DNA from 2 places in the Corynebacterium sp. MSK218 genome. Region 1 is predicted to be linked to the other one. Evidence: riboswitches for the same ligand, from Rfam matches in the RefSeq annotation. Region 1 holds a riboswitch; the other holds the start of a gene.

The links. Region 1 has a riboswitch for thiamine pyrophosphate ahead of thiC (phosphomethylpyrimidine synthase ThiC). Riboswitches for the same ligand answer to the same signal wherever they lie in the genome.
Region 2: it holds a riboswitch for thiamine pyrophosphate, as region 1 does, so the genes downstream of both, QP922_RS00650 (ECF transporter S component) here and thiC (phosphomethylpyrimidine synthase ThiC) in region 1, are expected to answer to the same signal.

Annotation. Positions count from the first base shown of each region.
Region 1 covers NZ_JASPGN010000014.1:9,874-19,003, reverse strand. The annotation lists gene lepB (signal peptidase I) at 1-308, opposite strand, end outside; gene rplS (50S ribosomal protein L19) at 604-948, opposite strand; TPP riboswitch at 1,123-1,237, shown strand; partial or broken gene thiC (phosphomethylpyrimidine synthase ThiC) at 1,233-2,889, shown strand; gene QP922_RS10780 (thiamine phosphate synthase) at 3,028-3,678, shown strand; gene thiO (glycine oxidase ThiO) at 3,675-4,820, shown strand; gene thiS (sulfur carrier protein ThiS) at 4,817-5,014, shown strand; gene QP922_RS10765 (thiazole synthase) at 5,015-5,794, shown strand; gene QP922_RS10760 (ThiF family adenylyltransferase) at 5,820-6,878, shown strand; gene QP922_RS10755 (YhgE/Pip domain-containing protein) at 6,875-9,040, opposite strand.
Region 2 covers NZ_JASPGN010000001.1:133,628-142,757, reverse strand. The annotation lists gene rpsG (30S ribosomal protein S7) at 1-277, opposite strand, end outside; gene rpsL (30S ribosomal protein S12) at 284-655, opposite strand; gene QP922_RS00665 (isopentenyl transferase family protein) at 883-1,461, opposite strand; gene QP922_RS00660 (energy-coupling factor transporter transmembrane component T family protein) at 1,519-2,241, opposite strand; gene QP922_RS00655 (ABC transporter ATP-binding protein) at 2,309-3,718, opposite strand; gene QP922_RS00650 (ECF transporter S component) at 3,774-4,433, opposite strand; TPP riboswitch at 4,423-4,560, opposite strand; gene QP922_RS00645 (acyl-CoA thioester hydrolase/BAAT C-terminal domain-containing protein) at 4,727-5,767, shown strand; gene QP922_RS00640 (DNA-directed RNA polymerase subunit beta') at 6,273-9,130, opposite strand, start outside.

The DNA.
Region 1 (9,130 bases):
GAGACATAGCTCAAAGCATCCTGAATGCGGTGAATCACCGGGTTATCCGAGCGCGGGGATTGCCAGTTGGTATCCCAATCCTCGGTGCCCTTGAAGACCACAACATCACCCGGCTCTGGGTTCTTGTCGCCGTAATACGAGACCTTCTCGGTGAAAATGCGGTCATTGTTGCAGCCGGCGCAGCCATGCAAGGTCGGTTCCATCGAACCGGAAGGGATGACGTACTGGCGGCCCACAAAGTTCTGGAACACGCCAACCACCGCGAGTACGCAGACCACGACGATGACGGTCTCCAGGAACCACGGCATCTGCTTCTTTTCCTTATCCTGCTTCTTCGCAGGCAGTGCAGTGCTTGCCGACGTCCCCCCTACCGCCGCATCCACGTTCTTCTCTGCGCCCTGCTCACCGCTCGCGACGCCATCGGTGAGGTCCTCAGAGACACCTTTAGTCATGTCCTTGTCTTTATCCACGCGCTAAATCCTAGCAATGCGTAACGACATCCTCGGTATGCGGCTCGGCAGGAGCGGCGTTGTAAAGCACAAAGCCCTCCGCCTTTCCCACCAGGAAAGGTGGGAAGCGGAGGGCTGAGCAGAGCAGCTAGAACTAGCGGCGCTCCTTGATGCGGGCCTTCTTGCCGCGCAGGTCGCGCAGGTAGTACAGCTTGGCGCGGCGAACGCGGCCGCGGCGAACTACCTCGATGGAGGCGATGTTCGGGGAGTGAACCGGGAAGGTACGCTCCACGCCGATGCCGAAGGAGACCTTACGGACGGTGAAGGTCTCGCGGATGCCGTCTCCCTGGCGGCGGATGCAGACGCCCTTGAAGAGCTGGGTACGCTCGGTGTTGCCCTCGATAACCTTGACGTTGACGTCGAGGGTGTCGCCCGGGCGGAAGGACGGGATATCGTCACGCAGCTGTGCTGCGTCAACCTTGTCAATGAGGTTTGCCATTGAATGTTTTCCTTTTCAGTTTAAGACAGAGGACCCTAGCGCAACCTTTCGGTAGCTGACCGGTTCGTGCCTGTTACATAGAACAACGTCATCTTTCCATATCCCACCCCCACCGGCCAAATTGTTCCAAATGCCTGACATGGCTGGGATTTACCCTCTATGGTGGGAAACGCACTGATACCCCACGGGTGCCCGCAGGAAGCGGGCTGAGAGTGGCGCTGACACCGCGCCTGCACCGTTCGAACCTGTCTGGTTAGCACCAGCGAAGGAAGAGAGGAGCAGCCATGACGGCTACCCATAACCCCATCCAGTCCTCCGACTCCGGAGAGATCCACCCCAAGCACTCCTACTCCCCCATCCGGGAGAAGGGCCTCGAGGTGCCTGAGACGGAAATCCAGCTGGATGATTCCCCCACCGGCCCCAACGAACCTTTCCGCGTGTACCGCACCCGTGGCCCGGAGTGTGAACCTGAGGTGGGCCTGCCGGCACTGCGCGCAGAATGGATTGCCGAGCGCGGCGATGTAGAGCCCTACGAAGGCCGCGCCCGCAACCTGGCAGATGACGGCCGCTCCGCCGAGCGCCGCGGTGCGGCTTCCCAAGAGTGGAAGGGCGAACGTCGCCAGCCGCTGCGGTCAAAGGAAGGCAAGCGTGTGACCCAGATGCACTACGCACGCCAGGGCATCATCACCAAGGAGATGGAATTTGTAGCCCTGCGCGAGCATTGCGACCCGGAGTTTGTGCGCTCCGAAATCGCGCGCGGCCGCGCCATCCTGCCCAATAATGTGAACCACCCGGAATCGGAGCCGATGATCATCGGACGGAAGTTCCTCACCAAAATAAACGCCAACATTGGCAACTCTGCGGTGACGTCCTCCATTGCGGAAGAGGTGTCGAAGCTGCGCTGGGCCACGCGCTGGGGTGCGGATACCGTCATGGATCTGTCCACTGGAGATGACATCCACACCACCCGTGAGTGGATCCTGCGCAACTCGCCGGTGCCCATCGGCACCGTGCCCATCTACCAGGCTTTGGAAAAGGTTAACGGCGTCGCAGAAGACCTGACCTGGGAAATCTTCCGCGATACCGTCATCGAACAGTGCGAACAAGGCGTGGACTACATGACCATCCATGCCGGCGTGCTGCTGCCCTACGTGCCGCTGACCACGAACCGCGTGACGGGCATTGTCTCCCGTGGTGGTTCCATCATGGCGGGCTGGTGCCTGGCACACCACAAGGAGTCCTTCCTCTATGAAAACTTCGACGAGCTGTGTGAGATTTTCGCGCGCTACGACGTCGCCTTCTCCCTCGGCGATGGCCTGCGCCCGGGTTCGCTGGCGGACGCCAATGACACCGCACAGTTCGCTGAGCTCAAGACTATCGGCGAGCTCACCCGGCGCGCCTGGGAGTACGACGTTCAGGTCATGGTGGAAGGCCCCGGCCACGTGCCGCTCAACATGATTCAGGAGAACAACGAGCTGGAGCAGGACTGGGCGTCTGATGCTCCCTTCTACACGCTAGGCCCACTGGTCACCGATATCGCGCCGGGCTATGACCACATCACCTCCGCCATCGGCGCGGCACACATCGCCATGGGTGGCACGGCCATGCTGTGCTACGTCACCCCGAAGGAACACCTGGGCCTGCCCAACCGCGATGATGTGAAGACCGGCGTTATCACCTATAAGCTCGCGGCCCATGCGGCCGACGTGGCCAAGGGCCACCCGGGGGCGCGCGCTTGGGACGATGCGATGAGCAAGGCCCGCTTCGAGTTCCGCTGGCACGACCAGTTTGCGCTCTCCCTCGACCCGGATACCGCGCAGGCCTACCACGATGAGACTCTGCCCGCCGAGCCGGCCAAGACCGCACACTTCTGTTCCATGTGCGGGCCAAAGTTCTGTTCCATGCGCATCAGCCAAGACATTCGCGATACGTTCTCCGATTCCCTCGGCATGCCCAGCTTCCCAGGCCAAGGCTCCGTAGACCCGGACGTTATCGCTGCTGCCCGCGCAGGCGAGGAGCGCAAATCGAAGGAGTTTAAGGCGCAGGGTTCGCAGCTGTACCACGAGGAAGACGGCGTCAATGCCTGATCTTCGCTGCTACTTCGTCACGGGCGCGGGCTCGCATGCGGACGTCGTTCGCATCGCGGCTGCTGCAGCGCGCGGCGGGGCGGGGGTCGTACAGGTACGTTCTAAGCCGATTTCTGCCCGCGACCTCTACCTGCTGGGCCGTGACGTAGCGCGTGCGGTGGCACAGGCCAACCCAGAAACGCGTGTGCTTATCGACGACCGCGTGGACGTCGCCGCTGCCCTCCGCCACGACGGCGAAGCAATTCACGGAGTGCACATTGGTCAAGACGATCTGCCCGTGGCGCAGGCCCGCGCACTGTTAGGGCCAGAGGCGATCATTGGGCTAACCACGGGTACTCGCCAGCTGGTCGAGGCGGCCAACGAGGTAGCTCAATATATTGACTACATCGGCTGCGGCCCCTTCCGTTCCACCCCAACGAAGGACTCCGGCCGCCCGCCGCTGGGCCTTGATGCCTATCCAGAGTTGGTGAAGCTCTCCCGCGTTCCTCTCGTGGCCATCGGGGATGTCACCGCCAACGACGCAGCTGATCTTGCCGCAACTGGCGTGGCCGGCCTAGCTGTCGTGCGCGGCATCATGCATGCCGACGACCCTGAAGCCTACTGCCGCGAGCTGCTGTCCGGCTTCGATGAAGGTGCGCGATGACTATCGCCTCTGATTCTTCCGTCATCATTGTCGGCGCAGGTGTAGTGGGCCTAGCCACCGCAGTGGAGCTGGCTTCCCGGGGTCACGAGGTCACCGTGCTGGATCCTGCGCCGGCCTCCGGAGCCACGCACTTCGCCGGCGGGATGCTCGCCCCCACTGCAGAGGTGATGTACCAGCAGGATCCGCTCTTTCCCTTGATGCGAGCCTCCGGCGAGTGGTACCCGGAACTTATCGATCTGGTGGCGTCCCACACGGAGGTACCCACCGGCTACCGCGATGAAGGCACCTTCGTCGTCGCCGCCGACCGTGCGGATGCCCAGCACCTTGTTGAGCTAGCTGACTATCAATCTCTCCACGGCATGGAGGTCGAGCGCATCACCGTGCGCGAGGCCCGCCGCGCCGAACCGCTTCTCTCCCCGCGTCTCGCCGCTGCCGTGAGCATCCCCGGTGATACCCAGGTCTTTCCCCGCCAGTGGGCCGCTTCGCTGCTGAGCGCAGCCCAAGAGCTCGGCGTGCGATTCTTCCGTACGGCGGCACAGTCGATTGATGCCGCTACAGGCATGGTCAGCACTCCCGCTGGCAACTTCCACGCGGATGACGTCGTCCTGGCTGCTGGACTGGGCGCCCGCGACGTCGACTGGGCACGCTCAGCGGGATTTGAACGCTCTCCCCTCCAACTGCGCCCGGTGTATGGCGACATCGTGCGCCTGCGCGTGCCAGAGCACCTACAACCGCTGCTTACCCGGGTCGTCCGCGGCTTCGTGGAGGATCGCCCCATCTACCTCATCCCTCGAGCCGATGGCACCCTCGCCGTCGGCGCAACGACCCGCGAGGATTCCCTGGCCTCCGCACAAGCCGGCGGGGTCTACGCGCTGCTTCGCGACGCCATCCGCATCCTCCCCGCCGTCGAGGAGTGCGAGTTCCTCGAGGCCAGCGCAGGTGCTCGTCCCGGCACGCCGGATGACCTGCCTTATCTTGGCCGCGTCAGCGACCGGCTCGTCATCTCTACCGGCTATTTCCGCCACGGCATCCTGCTCACGGCCCTAGCCGCGCGCTGTACCCGCGAGCTCATCGAAGGAACCGATCCCAGTATCGATCTCACTGCCTGCAATCCCCTGCGACATCTCAAGGAGCCACAATGATCCTCATCCTCAACGGCCAGGCCTATGACACGGCGGCCGATACCGTCGCCCAGCTGCTTAAGGAAAAGGGCATCGCTCCTGACGGCACCGCAGTGGCCGTCGCTGAACAGGTCATTCCCCGCTCACAGTGGGACTCCACCCCACTTAACGAAGGCGCAGCCGTGGAAATCCTCACCGCAGTCCAAGGAGGTTAAATGCTCACCATCGCCGATACCACCTTTTCCTCCCACCTCATCATGGGCACTGGTGGGGCCACGAGCCACGAGGCGCTCGAGCGCGCGCTCGTCGCATCCGGAACCGAGCTGACCACCGTGGCCATGCGGCGCCACGCTGGCACCAGCGGCGGCGAGAGCGTCTTTGATCTGCTGCGCCGCCTCAACATCGCGCCATTGCCCAATACCGCCGGCTGCCGCACCGCGCGCGAGGCGGTACTCACCGCCCGCATGGCCCGCGAAGCGCTCGGCACGAGCTGGGTCAAAGTCGAGGTCATCGCCGATGAACACACGCTACTGCCCGATGTCGTAGAGACCCTCGACGCCACCGAGCTGCTCAGCGCCGAAGGTTTTACCGTGCTGGCCTATACCAGCGATGACCCCGTGGCAGCCCAGCGCCTCGAGGATGCAGGCGCCGCGGCCGTCATGCCGCTCGGCGCCCCCATCGGCACCGGCCTAGGCATCCTCAACCCACACAACCTCGAGCTCATTTGCTCGCGCGCCTCAGTGCCCGTGCTTGTCGACGCCGGCATCGGCACCGCCTCCGACGCCACCCTCGCCATGGAACTCGGCTGCTCCGGCGTGCTGCTCGCCAGCGCGGTCAACCGTTGCCAGAACCCGGAAGCCATGGCCACCGCCATGCGCCACGCCGTCGAAGCAGGACGCCTCGCACGCAACGCCGGGCGCATCCCGCAGCGCGAGCACGCCCAGGCTTCCTCCACCTTCGAAGGTCTGGCCAACTGGGCTGACCAGGTCCTGTAGCCCACAATCTAGAAGGACTGCCATCGTGCTCAGCAAAACCGAACGCGCCCGGACCGCGCGCCAACGCCTCCTGCCGGGCTTCGGCGACGTCGCCCAAGAACGACTCCACGCGTCACACGTGCTCGTCGTTGGCGCAGGAGGTCTTGGCTGCCCCGCCCTTCAGCAACTCGCTGCGGCAGGCATCGGGCGCATCACGCTCATTGATTCCGATACCGTCGACATCAGTAACCTGCACAGGCAGGTGTTGTTTGGTGCGGGGGACGTCGGCAAGCCCAAGGCGGAGGTCGCAGCCGCACGCGCCCGTGAACTCGCCCCCGAGCTCACCATCACCGCGCGTAAAGAACGCCTCGATTCCACTAACGTCCTCGAGCTATGCGCTGCGGCCGACCTCGTCCTCGATGGCTCAGATACCTTCGACACGAAATACCTCGTCGCCGATGCCTGCGAAATTACCTCCACCCCGCTGGCCTGGGGAACCGTGCTGCGCTACGGCGGGCAGGCCGCTCTGTGGCACTCCGGCCCCAATTGCGCTGACGGGCGCGGGGTGGGCCTGCGCGATCTCTTCCCCTCCCCGCCCACAGGTGAGTCCCTCGAGTGCTCCACCGCTGGGGTTCTCGGGGCCACGACGTCTGTCATTGCCGGACTGATGGCCACCGCAGCCCTCGCCACGCTCGGCGCACTCCCCGAACATCGGTACATGGTCGGGCGCGTGACATCCTACGACGCGCTCCCCGGCGGCTTCCGCTCGCTGCGCGTGGGCGCCGACCCAGACCGCCTCCTCGTCACCGCCTTGCCCGACGAACCGCAACTACCGCCGGAGCTTCGCGACGGCCACGCCGCCCTCCTCGACATCTCTGAGCACCCCACTCTCACTGCGGACGCGGTATCACTGCCATGGCATACCGTCACTGACAACGACTCTGTGCGCCTCGCCCTCTCTTCCTGTGACTCGGACCTGGTGTACGTGGCCTGCCCCTCAGGCGGGCGAAGCGCCGGTTTTGTCTTGCGCTATGCCGACCTCGCTGCCGAAATGGGCATCGAGCTGCGCAACCTCCCCGGAGGCTTCGGCGCGTACAGCTTCTAGGCGCTCGCCGCCACCTTCGGGCGGAAGAGGTGCTCGTCGAGGATGCGAGCGGTACCGTGGTGGCGCGCGCGGAACACCACGCAAGAGGCCACCAGCGCCAACGCGGTCACGATAAACAGAACGGCAATGCCCGCCCAGAAGGTGCCATCGTGGATGCCGTCAGTAGCTCGGGTAAAGGCATTCTTCGCATACGACATCGGGTGGAAAGGATGCAAAATGCTCAGCGGACGTGGAATAGCCGCCACTGGCCACACGCCGCCAAAGACCATGATTCCGAGGGCAAAGGCGCCGACGGAGAAGATAGCTCCAATCTTGCGGCCGAACGTGACCAGGAAGAACTGGTACGTCGCCGCACCGACCGCCGCAATTGCAGCAATAACGAGCAGCATCATCGGCCAGCTGGCTGGGGACCACCCCACCGTGGCTGACATGAACGCCATGAAGCCCAAAACCAGGAAGTTGAGACCTGCCACCACACCGAACGCTGCCAAGACGCCACGAACCGGACTGGATGCGGCCCCATTGCGCCGCCCCAGATAGTACGGCAGCGTCATCGCGAGAAGCAGCATAACGAGGAAGCCAAAGACAAGCACGAAGAGCATCGATGCTCCGCCCGTGATGTTCTTGTGCGTCGGGTCGATCGGGTTGACCACGGTCTGCACCGGATGAACATTGGACGAGGTGAAATTAATAGGCACCGCCATGTTCTGTGCAGAAGTATCTGGCTGGCTGATAGACGGAGCCTTCGCGGCGCCATCGGCCAGCTTGGTGGCTAGTTCGTTGGAGCCTTCCTTGAGCTGGTCCATACCTGCCTTCAACTCTGTGCCACCCGCCGCCAACTGGCTTGTGCCATCTTTGAGTGTGCCTGTGCCCTCATGAAGACGAGAAGCACCATCGTGAAGCTGGACGGCACCACTGCTGAGCTCACCCACACCGTTGCGCAGTTCTTGAGTTCCTCCGGCCAGGCGGTGGGCACCGTCGTTGAGCGCCGTCATGCCGCCCAGGTATTCCGAGTTTGGGTCGGACAAGTTGTAATAAAGCTGGCCAGTACCGGCTGACAGCTTCTCTAACTGAGCCACCATATTGCCGCTAGCTGCCGGGTCGAGCTTGGAGACCAAAGAGTACAACTGCTCGGCCTGCTCGGTCATGCCGAGGTTGCGGAGGACGTCGACAAGCTGCAGCAGTGCCGGTGCGACTGCCTGGGCTTGCTTGAGAATTGGAATTAGCATGCCCGTGAGCTGATTGACACCGCCATCAATCTGGCTTGCACCATCAGCAAGGCGCCCGGTGCCAGCGAGCAGTTTATCCGAGCCGTCGGCAAGCTGTGCTGCACCATCATCCAATTGTGCGGCGCCAGCACTCAAGCGCCCCACACCATCATTAAGCCGCGTCGTGCCATCCAAAAGTTGACCCGTACCGTTATTGAGCTCAGTCGCACCGGAGTCGAGTTTGGCAATGCCCTCGACCGCGCGGCCACCGCCGTCTTGCAGCTTGCCCGCGCCCTCGTCCAAACGCCCTGCGCCTTCCGCTGCCGTTCCCAATCCATCACTGAGCTTGTTGAGTCCCTCAATGACCTGGTCGGCATATTTCTTGGAAATCGCGTTCTCTACGCTGGTCTGTACCTGCGGGATGAGGCTCGACGAAATCACCGAGCCATTCGTTCCGTAATAATCGTTGGTGGCGAAGTGAATCTCCGGCTTGACCGGTTTCTCACTAATAATCGTCACGGCCTGCTCGGAGAAGTTCTTCGGGATGGTCACGACCATGAGGTACTTGCCTTTGAGCAGTCCTTGGTCGCCATCGTCTTTGCTGACCTCTGAAAAGTTGAGATAATCCGTTTCCATGAGGCCTTCGACAACCTGATCACCGTAATTGGTGTACTTGCCTTGCTTCTCGACGCCCACATCCTCATTCACCACCGCCAAGTCAATATTGCGCATGTACTTCGAGGGATCCCACATGGCCCACATCATGGTGCCGGCAACGACGATGGGTGCGACGAGCAGAAAGACAATCAAAACGCGCGACAGCGTGCTCCGTGGACGCCAGTCCAATACGCGGTGCCACCCCATCGCTTCACCGCTGTCAGCTCCCCTGTCCACCTTCGCTGGCGAAGCGCCATTCGCTGCATGCGTACTACTCGTTTCGGTTGCTTGGCTCATGCCCGCCTCCTCATAGTGCTAGTTCAGGTCCGCTGGTAGCCGTCCTTCCAGGCATTTTCATCTAAAGGTCAAACGTGAGCGAGGCCACTA
Region 2 (9,130 bases), on a different contig from region 1:
CCGGCTTAACCTCAACCGGGACCTGGTAGGTAGCGCCACCCACACGGCGGGAGCGAACCTCGAGGTCCGGGCGGATATTGCCCAAAGCCTTCTCCAGGGTGCCGACCGGGTCGGTACCGGTCTTCTCGCGGCAAGCCTCGAGAGCGCCGTAGACGATGCGCTCAGCGGTGGACTTCTTGCCGTCCTGGAGGATCTTGTTGACGAGCATGGTGACCTGCTCGGAGTTGTAAACCGGGTCCTTGACTACAGGACGCTTCGGTGCAGCATTCTTACGCATTGTTGATTACTGTCCCTTCTTTGCGCCGTAGCGGGAGCGAGCCTGCTTACGGTCCTTCACGCCCTGGGTATCCAGTGCGCCACGGATAATCTTGTAGCGAACACCCGGGAGGTCCTTCACACGACCACCGCGGACGAGCACCATGGAGTGCTCCTGCAGGTTGTGGCCCTCGCCCGGAATGTAGGCGGAAACCTCAATACCGGAGGTCAGACGAACACGAGCAACCTTACGGAGAGCGGAGTTCGGCTTCTTCGGGGTGGTGGTGTACACGCGAGTGCACACGCCGCGACGCTGCGGGGAACCCTTAAGGGCTGCCGTAGCGACCTCGGCCTTCTTGCTGTGGCGGCCCTTGCGGACCAGCTGCTGAATAGTTGGCATAAATCTAGTCTTTCTGTATGACTTCGGCTTCAACTGATCAAGGAAGGCGGTCAAACATGCAAAAATGGGGGCTCTTCTCCGGGGCCCTTCCGCATGTCCAGAACTTCCCTCGACCATATGCGGCCGAGAAACTGATCAGACTTTTCATCTCAGACAAAGATGAAACCGTCGGTTAGATTACCACCAGCCCCCTGATCTGCCAAAATCCCCCTTGTGAACCCTTGTGACTACGTCCACTCCCAGGTGAGGTCGGCATCCACCGCGATGTCAGCGAAATAGTTCTTCTCCTGGTTCTCCCAGGTTTCAAACCATTCCTCATAAGCCGGGTCGCGCTCCAGAGCTCGCTTGCGGCGCTGCTCGCGCGGGCCATCAATACGGACAGTCACGACGGATCCGCGCTCTTTCGCCGCGGCAATATTCTCCGCGGTGACGGAACCGACGCCTTCCACAATCAGGTCATCGCGTGCATCCAGGCTGGCCCAATCCTTCGGCGCATTCGTGTCCCAATCCCAGCGCCAGTAGCCCGGGTTGTTCTCACGCAGAACTTGTTCGGCAACCATGACGGAGCCGGCTTCAAGCCCACGCCAGCCGGGATAGAACTCGTCGAGGTGGACCACGCGCCAGCCAGTACGCTCAGCCAAAGCCACCGAGGTCCAGGTTTTGCCGGCGCCCGAGGGGCCGTCGATAAGCACGGTCACTGGTTTCAGCGGGCGCTTACGGGAGGCGGAGAGCTTAACCACGTCCTCCAAGAGCCGTTCCATCTGGCTGTTGTAGTCAGCGCCCTGGACGTCCTGTGTCTCCTGCATGTGTTTTCTTCTCACCACTTCTGGGTTTGCGCGTGCAGTCTCGGAGCCGTGGAGGCTTTAGAGACCGAAGAACCTCCACGAACCACTTAGCACCGAAACTACCACCGGAAGTGCAGCGAGGATCACACCCGCGGCCATCACCAGCCAATCTCGGTGCATAAGACGAGAGGGACGGGCCCACGTACGCTGACCACCGCCGGGCGGAGTGCGGCCGAATCCGCGCGCCTCCATCGCCGTGGCAAGCTTGCCGCCGCGGCGCAGGGCGAGGACCAACAACCCGAAGGACATGGTGAGGAGGTGCTTGACCCGGCCTTCGTCGGTAAGTCCGCGCGCTCGACGCGCCATGGCAAGGAACTGCCAATCCGACTTAAAGAGCGTCATCATGCGCACGCCGGCCACGGCACCAATGACGAAACGGGACGGCAGCTTGAGAATCTGGGAGAGGGCGTCACCCAGCTCAGTGGGATCGATCGCGCGCGCGAGCACCACCATGGGCAGCGCCACCGCAAAGACTCGAATAGTAATGGCGATGGCGAGCTCAATCGAGTTATCACTCACCGTAATGAGCCACAAGCTAAAGTACTCGCGCCCACCCGGGGCACCATAGAGCAGCATCGAGATGCCAGAAATCGGCGCGATGAGGAACAAGAACCAACCCGCTTTTAGCATGCGCAGCCACGACACCCCACACAGCGGGGCAAGGAGCATGGTCAGCGCTAGCGATACTCCACCGGATACCAGGTCCACGGAGAGCAACAAGGGGGTTACCCACACGAACATGAGGAAGATGCGGGTCAGCGGATTCACTCCGGTCAAAAGGCCCGAAGAGGAACTAGACGAAGAAGTGTTAGCCACGGGTCACCTCCACGCGGTGATCACCCAAGGCGGAAATAAAGAGCGGATCATGCGTCACGGAGGCAATCGTCGTGCCCTCATCGGCCATGCGTCGCAACAGCCACACCAGCTCGCTGAAGGTGTGGGGATCTTGGCCGAAGGTGGGTTCGTCGAGAAGCAGCACCTCCGGCGCACTCACCAGGGCCGTTGCCACGGATAGACGGCGCTTCTCCCCTCCCGACAACGTGAACGGGTTGGCGTTGAGGAGGTGGCCTAAGCGGAGGGCGTCGACAAGCTCGGCAATGTGCGCCTCGGGGATCTCACGGCGCATGACCTTCGGGCCCACGCGCAATTCCTCAGCCACGGTGCGGGCGACGAACTGGTGCTCGGGGTTCTGGAAGACGAAACCGATACGGTCAGCCAGCTCCCGGGACTTCCACTCTAGCGGCGAGCCTTTCAGCCCGCGCCGCACGAAGTCCGCGACACCAATCTCCCCCGACTCCGCCGGGAGGAGGCCTGCCACGGTCATCATCCACGTCGTCTTTCCCGCACCATTCGGCCCCGTGAGCACCGTGGACGCCCCGCGGGGCAGCTCAAAACTACGTGGTGGGCCGAAACGCGTGACCAAGTCAGTACTCCACAGGGCGGGCTCGCTGTGCTTAGCGACGTCCCTCGCCTCCGGCAGGTCAGCCACAGTGCGGTTTGCCACGACGCTGTCAAGCGGCCCATCCGCCACGATGCGCCCATCCTTGAGCTCAATGGCTCGGTCCAGCACGCCTTTCCACGCTGCGTGCTGGTGTTCGACCACGATGAGGGTAGCGCCGGTGCGCTCCACCATGGTGGAAACGGCCTCGATAACATCGCGCGCACCTTCCGGGTCGAGGTTCGCCGTGGGTTCGTCGAGAAGCACAACGCCCGCGCCCATCGCAATGACACCCGCCAAGGCGAGGCGCTGCTTCTGCCCGCCGGAGAGCCGCTCAGTAGGAAAGTCGAGGTCAACATACGGCCCCACCATCTCCAGCGCGGCAGTCACGCGCTGCCAGATCTCCTCGCGGGGATAAGCCAGATTTTCGCAGCCAAAAGCCACGTCATCACCCACGCGCGCAGCAATCACCTGGGAATCAGGGTCCTGAAGCACCAAGCCCACCGGGATAGTGCGGCCGGGCTGCTCGACGGTGCCGTGGGAATCCTCCAGCAGAATCGACCCGACTCGCGTACCTTCATCATCCCCGCCAAGAACACCCGCAATGGCAGCAAGCAGCGTGGATTTACCCGAACCGGAGTCACCGCACAGCAGCACCTTCTCCCCCGGCTCGATGACAAAGTTAATCTCCGCGAGCGCAGCCTCACGCCTGCCCGCATGCGTCCAGCCGTAGCCGCGGGCCGTGACCTTCGTGGCCCCCGGGGCACCTACCTCATTCATACTGCGCGACTAACCTCACCCAGACTCCGAAAATAGCCTCACCAGCATTCCGCAATTAGGCGGAATGCTGTTCGCGACCGACCGCGAAACGATCAAGCGCGCCTGTCTTCGCCAGCGCCTTGACCACAAAGAAGCCCACCGCACCGGCCAAAATCGCGCCGGAGATACTCAGGGTGACGAAGTAGATGAGGTTGAACTGCAGGGTCTTGCCCAGGTTTCCAGAGGTAAACAGCTCCAGCACGAAAGCACCCCAGCCGGCCGCCATGCCGCCAAGCATGGACACGCCCAGACCAAAGCGGCGGTAGAGGAAGATGGCGAGAACGATTTCCACACCGATACCCTGCGCGATGCCGGAATAGACAGTACTAATACTCCACTGCGAGCCCAGCAAGGTGGACACGATGGCTGCCAGCAATTCGACGTAGAGGGCCGCACCAGGCTTGCGGATCACAAGCCCGCCAATGACACCACCGATGAGCCAGATACCCGTGGCAATACCACCCAGGCCGGGCGTAAGCGCATCCATAGCCTGGAACCAGGCATAGCCCACCGTGTTCCACACCAGGAACACAAAACCACAGGCCACACCCAACACGGATGCCACCACGATGTCTACAATTCGCCAGTTCAGGCTGCGCGGTGCGGCACCTGAAGCCCCCACACCAGGCGCTCCCGCACTTGAAGCACCCGCACCAGACGTGGATACAGAATTCATTTTTCCTCCCTCTCGCCGGCATTACCCGGATCAGGTTCAACGGTTCGCCGCTACCTCGGCGGCATCTCAGCCTCCTCCCTGGCGCTGCGAAGCAGCATGCAGACAGGAAGCACCCGTGACGATGTGCAGTTGAAAGCGGCGAGCTCTTCACAGTGCTGCCACAGAAAGCTTAAAAGCAGTGACAGCTTAGCAAGCAGCCCCGATAAGGGCACATCCAGCACCTTCAGCACTCCCACGAAATACAATGGAGATAGCGGCGCACATCTCATCAGGAAATAAAGGAGACATCCGCCATGCGAGCTATCAAAGCTATTCTCACGATCTTAGGGATTATTCTCCTGTGCTTGGTCCTCCTGATCGCGGGTGTATGGATTGCCCGTTCCATCAACACCAATCGTTATGCAATCCCCGAAAACCCCGAGGGCGGGGATGATCGAATTCTCAGCGAGAACGGCGTGGAGAAAATCAACGGCGACTACATGAAGGGGTTCCACCTCTCGCCGCTTGGTGACGCCCACCCCGGCACGGTCGTCGTCTTCGGTGGCTCCGACGGCGGCGCCAACGTGGAACAGGCTCAACTCCTCCGCGATAACGGCTACGATGTGCTCGACCTCTACTTCTTTGGACAACCCGGCCAAAAGGAATTTATTGATGAAGTCCCACTCGAATTCTTTGATGAGGTCATTGCCTATGCCAACGAGAAGGGCAATGGTGTTCAACCGCTGACCGTCATCGGCACCTCAAAGGGCGCGGAGCTCACTGCAAACTTGGCGGCTCGTTACCCAGAGATCAGCAACATTGTGCTCTACACCCCTGCGGATCACACGTACGGCAACCTCAACTACCAGCGCGATACCGGCACACGGAGCAGCTTTACATGGAAGGGCGAACCCGTCCCCTTTGCTGCTGAGCAGGGAGCCGAGTTTGGCAAATTTGCTGCTGAGCAGGGAGCCGAGTTTGGCAAACTCATGACACGCTTGGCCCTTGGTCTGCCGGTGTCCTATCGCGCTGGCTATGAAGCCATCGCCGCCGCTGCCGACCCAGAAACCGTCATTGACCTCAGCCAGTTCGATGGTCATGGACTCCTCTTCGCTGGGACGGAGGACGCAATGTGGCAAGCCGATGTCGCCGCCAAGGCTCTGAACGAGCAGAACGACGACCTTGAACCTCACATCTACGAGGGCGCCGGCCACCTTTTTCACGAGAACATTGATGAGCTCGTCGGCCCCTCCTGGGAAACGATGATGGGCGGTACCGTGGAGGCCAACCGTGAGGCAAAGCTGGAGTCTGACAAGATTCTGCTCGAACGCCTCGAAGAATGGCACGAGAGCTAAAAGTTGCGTCCGTTAGTCTCTTCCCCACGCCTCTCTCACATCGGCCCTAAAACTGCGCAGTGCCCCGCCGTGGTCTCTGACCTCCACGGCGGGGCACACTGAGGGCCGGCTCTTAGTGCACCGACCCCCAAGGGGACTCTCGCCTACTGCTTAAGGAAAGGAAAAGCTTCATCGCGAGCCCCCAAGCCTGGATAGAGTTGCTGGTGCGGTCTTGTACGCAGCCAACTCTCTATATGGATAGAAATGACTATTAACTTATCCTTCGCTCAGGTTAATGAGATGGGCGTTCAGGCGCAACTTAACACCGTTAACCAGCGGAATTGAGGAAGCTCAGCCCGAAAGGGCGGGAATCTTCCTTAAGACGAAATAAGAACTAGCCGAACGAACAACTCGCCCATGCTCGCTGATGGTAAAAGACCCGATTCCCCACCTGCTGCACTGTGGCAGGTGGGGAATCGGGTCTTTAGCGGCGAGCGTTTTCGCCTCTCACTTCAGAATCGAAGCCTTAGAAGGTGTAGTCCTCCTCCAGCGGGACTGAGGCGCCAGTGAACTCACCGAAGCCGTCGTCGCCGTAGATGGAATCACCGTAGGTCGGGATGGAGTACGCAGCGTTGCGTGCCGCCTCAGTCGGCTTGACGCTGATGTTGCGGTAGCGGGAAATACCGGTACCGGCCGGGATCAGCTTACCGATGATGACGTTCTCCTTCAGACCAATGAGCTGATCCGAGCGCTTGTTGATGGCGGCGTCGGTAAGCACACGCGTGGTCTCCTGGAAGGAGGCCGCAGACAGCCAGGACTCGGTAGCCAGGGAGGCCTTGGTAATACCCATGATCTCACTGCGCAGCTGAGCCGGCTGGCCACCTTCAGCAACCTGTGCGGCGTTAACCTGCTTGGCCTCAGAGAGGTCAATGAGGTTACCCGGCAGCAGGTCGGTGGTACCAGCGTCGATGACGGTACCGCGACGCAGCATCTGGCGGATGATGATCTCGATGTGCTTGTCGTGGATAGCCACACCCTGTGCACGGTAGACGGCCTGAACCTCGTCGATGAGGTGCTTCTCCACGCCACGGCGGCCGAGGACCTCCAGCACGTCGTGCGGGTCAGCAGCACCGCGCATGAGGCGGTCACCGGTCTCCACGTGGTCGCCATCACGCAGAGAGCGCTCAATCATGGCATCCGGGTTGGACTCCATCGGACGGCGAACCTGAGCCAGGCCCTGGCGCTTCGACAGCTTCTCGTAGACCACGTTGTCAGAGCCATCGTCCGGGGTGATGGTCAGGGTCCAGAAGTTGCCCTCGTCCGACAAGGACACGGTGCCGTCGACAGAAGCGATAGGCGCGCGGTTCTTCGGGTTACGGGCCTCAAAGAGCTCCTGAACACGCGGCAGACCACCGGTAATATCGCCACCGACACCACCCTGGTGGAAGGTACGCATGGTCAGCTGGGTACCCGGCTCACCAATGGACTGTGCAGCCACGATGCCGACTGCCTCACCGATGTCAACCAGCTTGCCGGAGGCCATGGACTTGCCGTAGCACTTCGCACAGACACCAGCCGGGGTCTGGCAGGTCAGTACCGAGCGGACCTTGATCTCCAGGACGCCAGCGTTGACAATCTTACGGCTGAGCTCCTCAGTCAGGTCGGCGCCAGCCTCAGCGATAACCTCGCCGTTGTCATCCTTGACGTCGTTAGCCACGACGCGGCCGGATGCGGAGGTCTCCCACAGCTCGTGCAGGTCGTAGGAACCTTCGGCAACCTCGACGCCGAGCGGGACGCGCACGCCCTGGCGGGTGCCACAGTCCTCTTCGCGGACGATGACATCCTGTGCCACGTCCACGAGACGACGGGTGAGGTAGCCGGAGTCGGCGGTACGCAGAGCGGTATCGGCCAGGCCCTTACGGGAACCGTGGGAGTTGTTGAAGTACTCCAGAACCGACAGACCCTCACGGAAGGAGGTCTTAATCGGACGGGTGATGTAGTCACCCTTGGAGTTCACAACCATGCCCTTCATACCGGCCAGGGTCCAGATCTGACGCATGTTACCGGCAGCACCGGACTTCACGATCATCGGAATCGGGTTGTCATCCGGGTACAGGTTTTCGACGGCCTCACCGACGGTGTCGGTAGCGTCCTTCCACAGCTCCACGAGGCGGTCGTAGCGCTCGCGCTCAGTAAGAGCACCCTGCTCCCAGTACTTGCGCTCGATGCGCTCTGCTTCCTTCTCGTAGGACTCGAGCACCTCATGCTTGTTCGGGAGAACCAGAACGTCGTCCATGGTGATGGTCACGCCAGAACGGGTAGCCCAGTAGAAGCCAGCGTCCTTCATCTTGTCCAGAACCTGGGCAACAGTAATCATCGGGTACTTCGCGGCGAGGTCATTGATGACGTCACCAAGCAGCATCTTGTTGCCAGCGCCGCCCTTACGGACCATGACGCCCTCAAGGTACGGGTAGTTCCACGGCAGCAGGTCGTTGAACATGATGCGGCCCAGGGTGGTCTCTGCCATCCAGGCCTGGCCCTTTTGCCAGCCATCCGGGAACTGCTCGGCCTCGATATCTGCCGGCGGGCGCAGGTGGGAAATGCGCACCTTGATCGGTGCCTGCAGACCCAGCACGCCGCGGTCGCGAGCCATGATGGCCTCCGCGTAGGAGGAGTACACGCCCTGTGCAGGCTGGTCCTCGGTAGCTTCACGGTAACGTCCCGCGCCACCGATCTCGTCCTCGCCCTTGTCCATGGTGAGGTAGTAAAGACCGGTAACCATATCCAGGCGCGGCATAGCCAGCGGCTTACCGGAGGCCGGGGACAGAATGTTGTTGGAAGCCAGCATGAGGACGCGAGCCTCTGCCTGTGCCTCAGCGGACAGCGGCAGGTGAACAGCCATCTGGTCACCGTCGAAGTCGGCGTTGAAGGCCTCACAAGCCAGCGGGTGCAGCTGGATGGCCTTACCCTCAACAAGCTTCGGCTCGAAGGCCTGGATACCCAGGCGGTGCAGGGTCGGTGCACGGTTCAGCATCACCGGGTGCTCAGAAATGGCCTCTTCGAGGACGTCCCACACCTCAGGACGCTGACGCTCCACCATGCGCTTGGCGGACTTGATGTTCTGGGCGTAGTCGTTTTCCACCAGGCGCTTCATGACGAAGGGCTTGAACAGCTCCAGAGCCATGAGCTTCGGCAGACCACACTCGTGCAGCTTGAGCTGCGGGCCGACGATAATCACGGAACGGCCGGAGTAGTCCACGCGCTTACCCAGCAGGTTCTGACGGAAGCGGCCCTGCTTACCCTTGAGCAGGTCAGACAGGGACTTCAGCGGGCGGTTGCCCGGGCCAGTGACCGGACGGCCGCGGCGGCCGTTGTCGAAGAGCG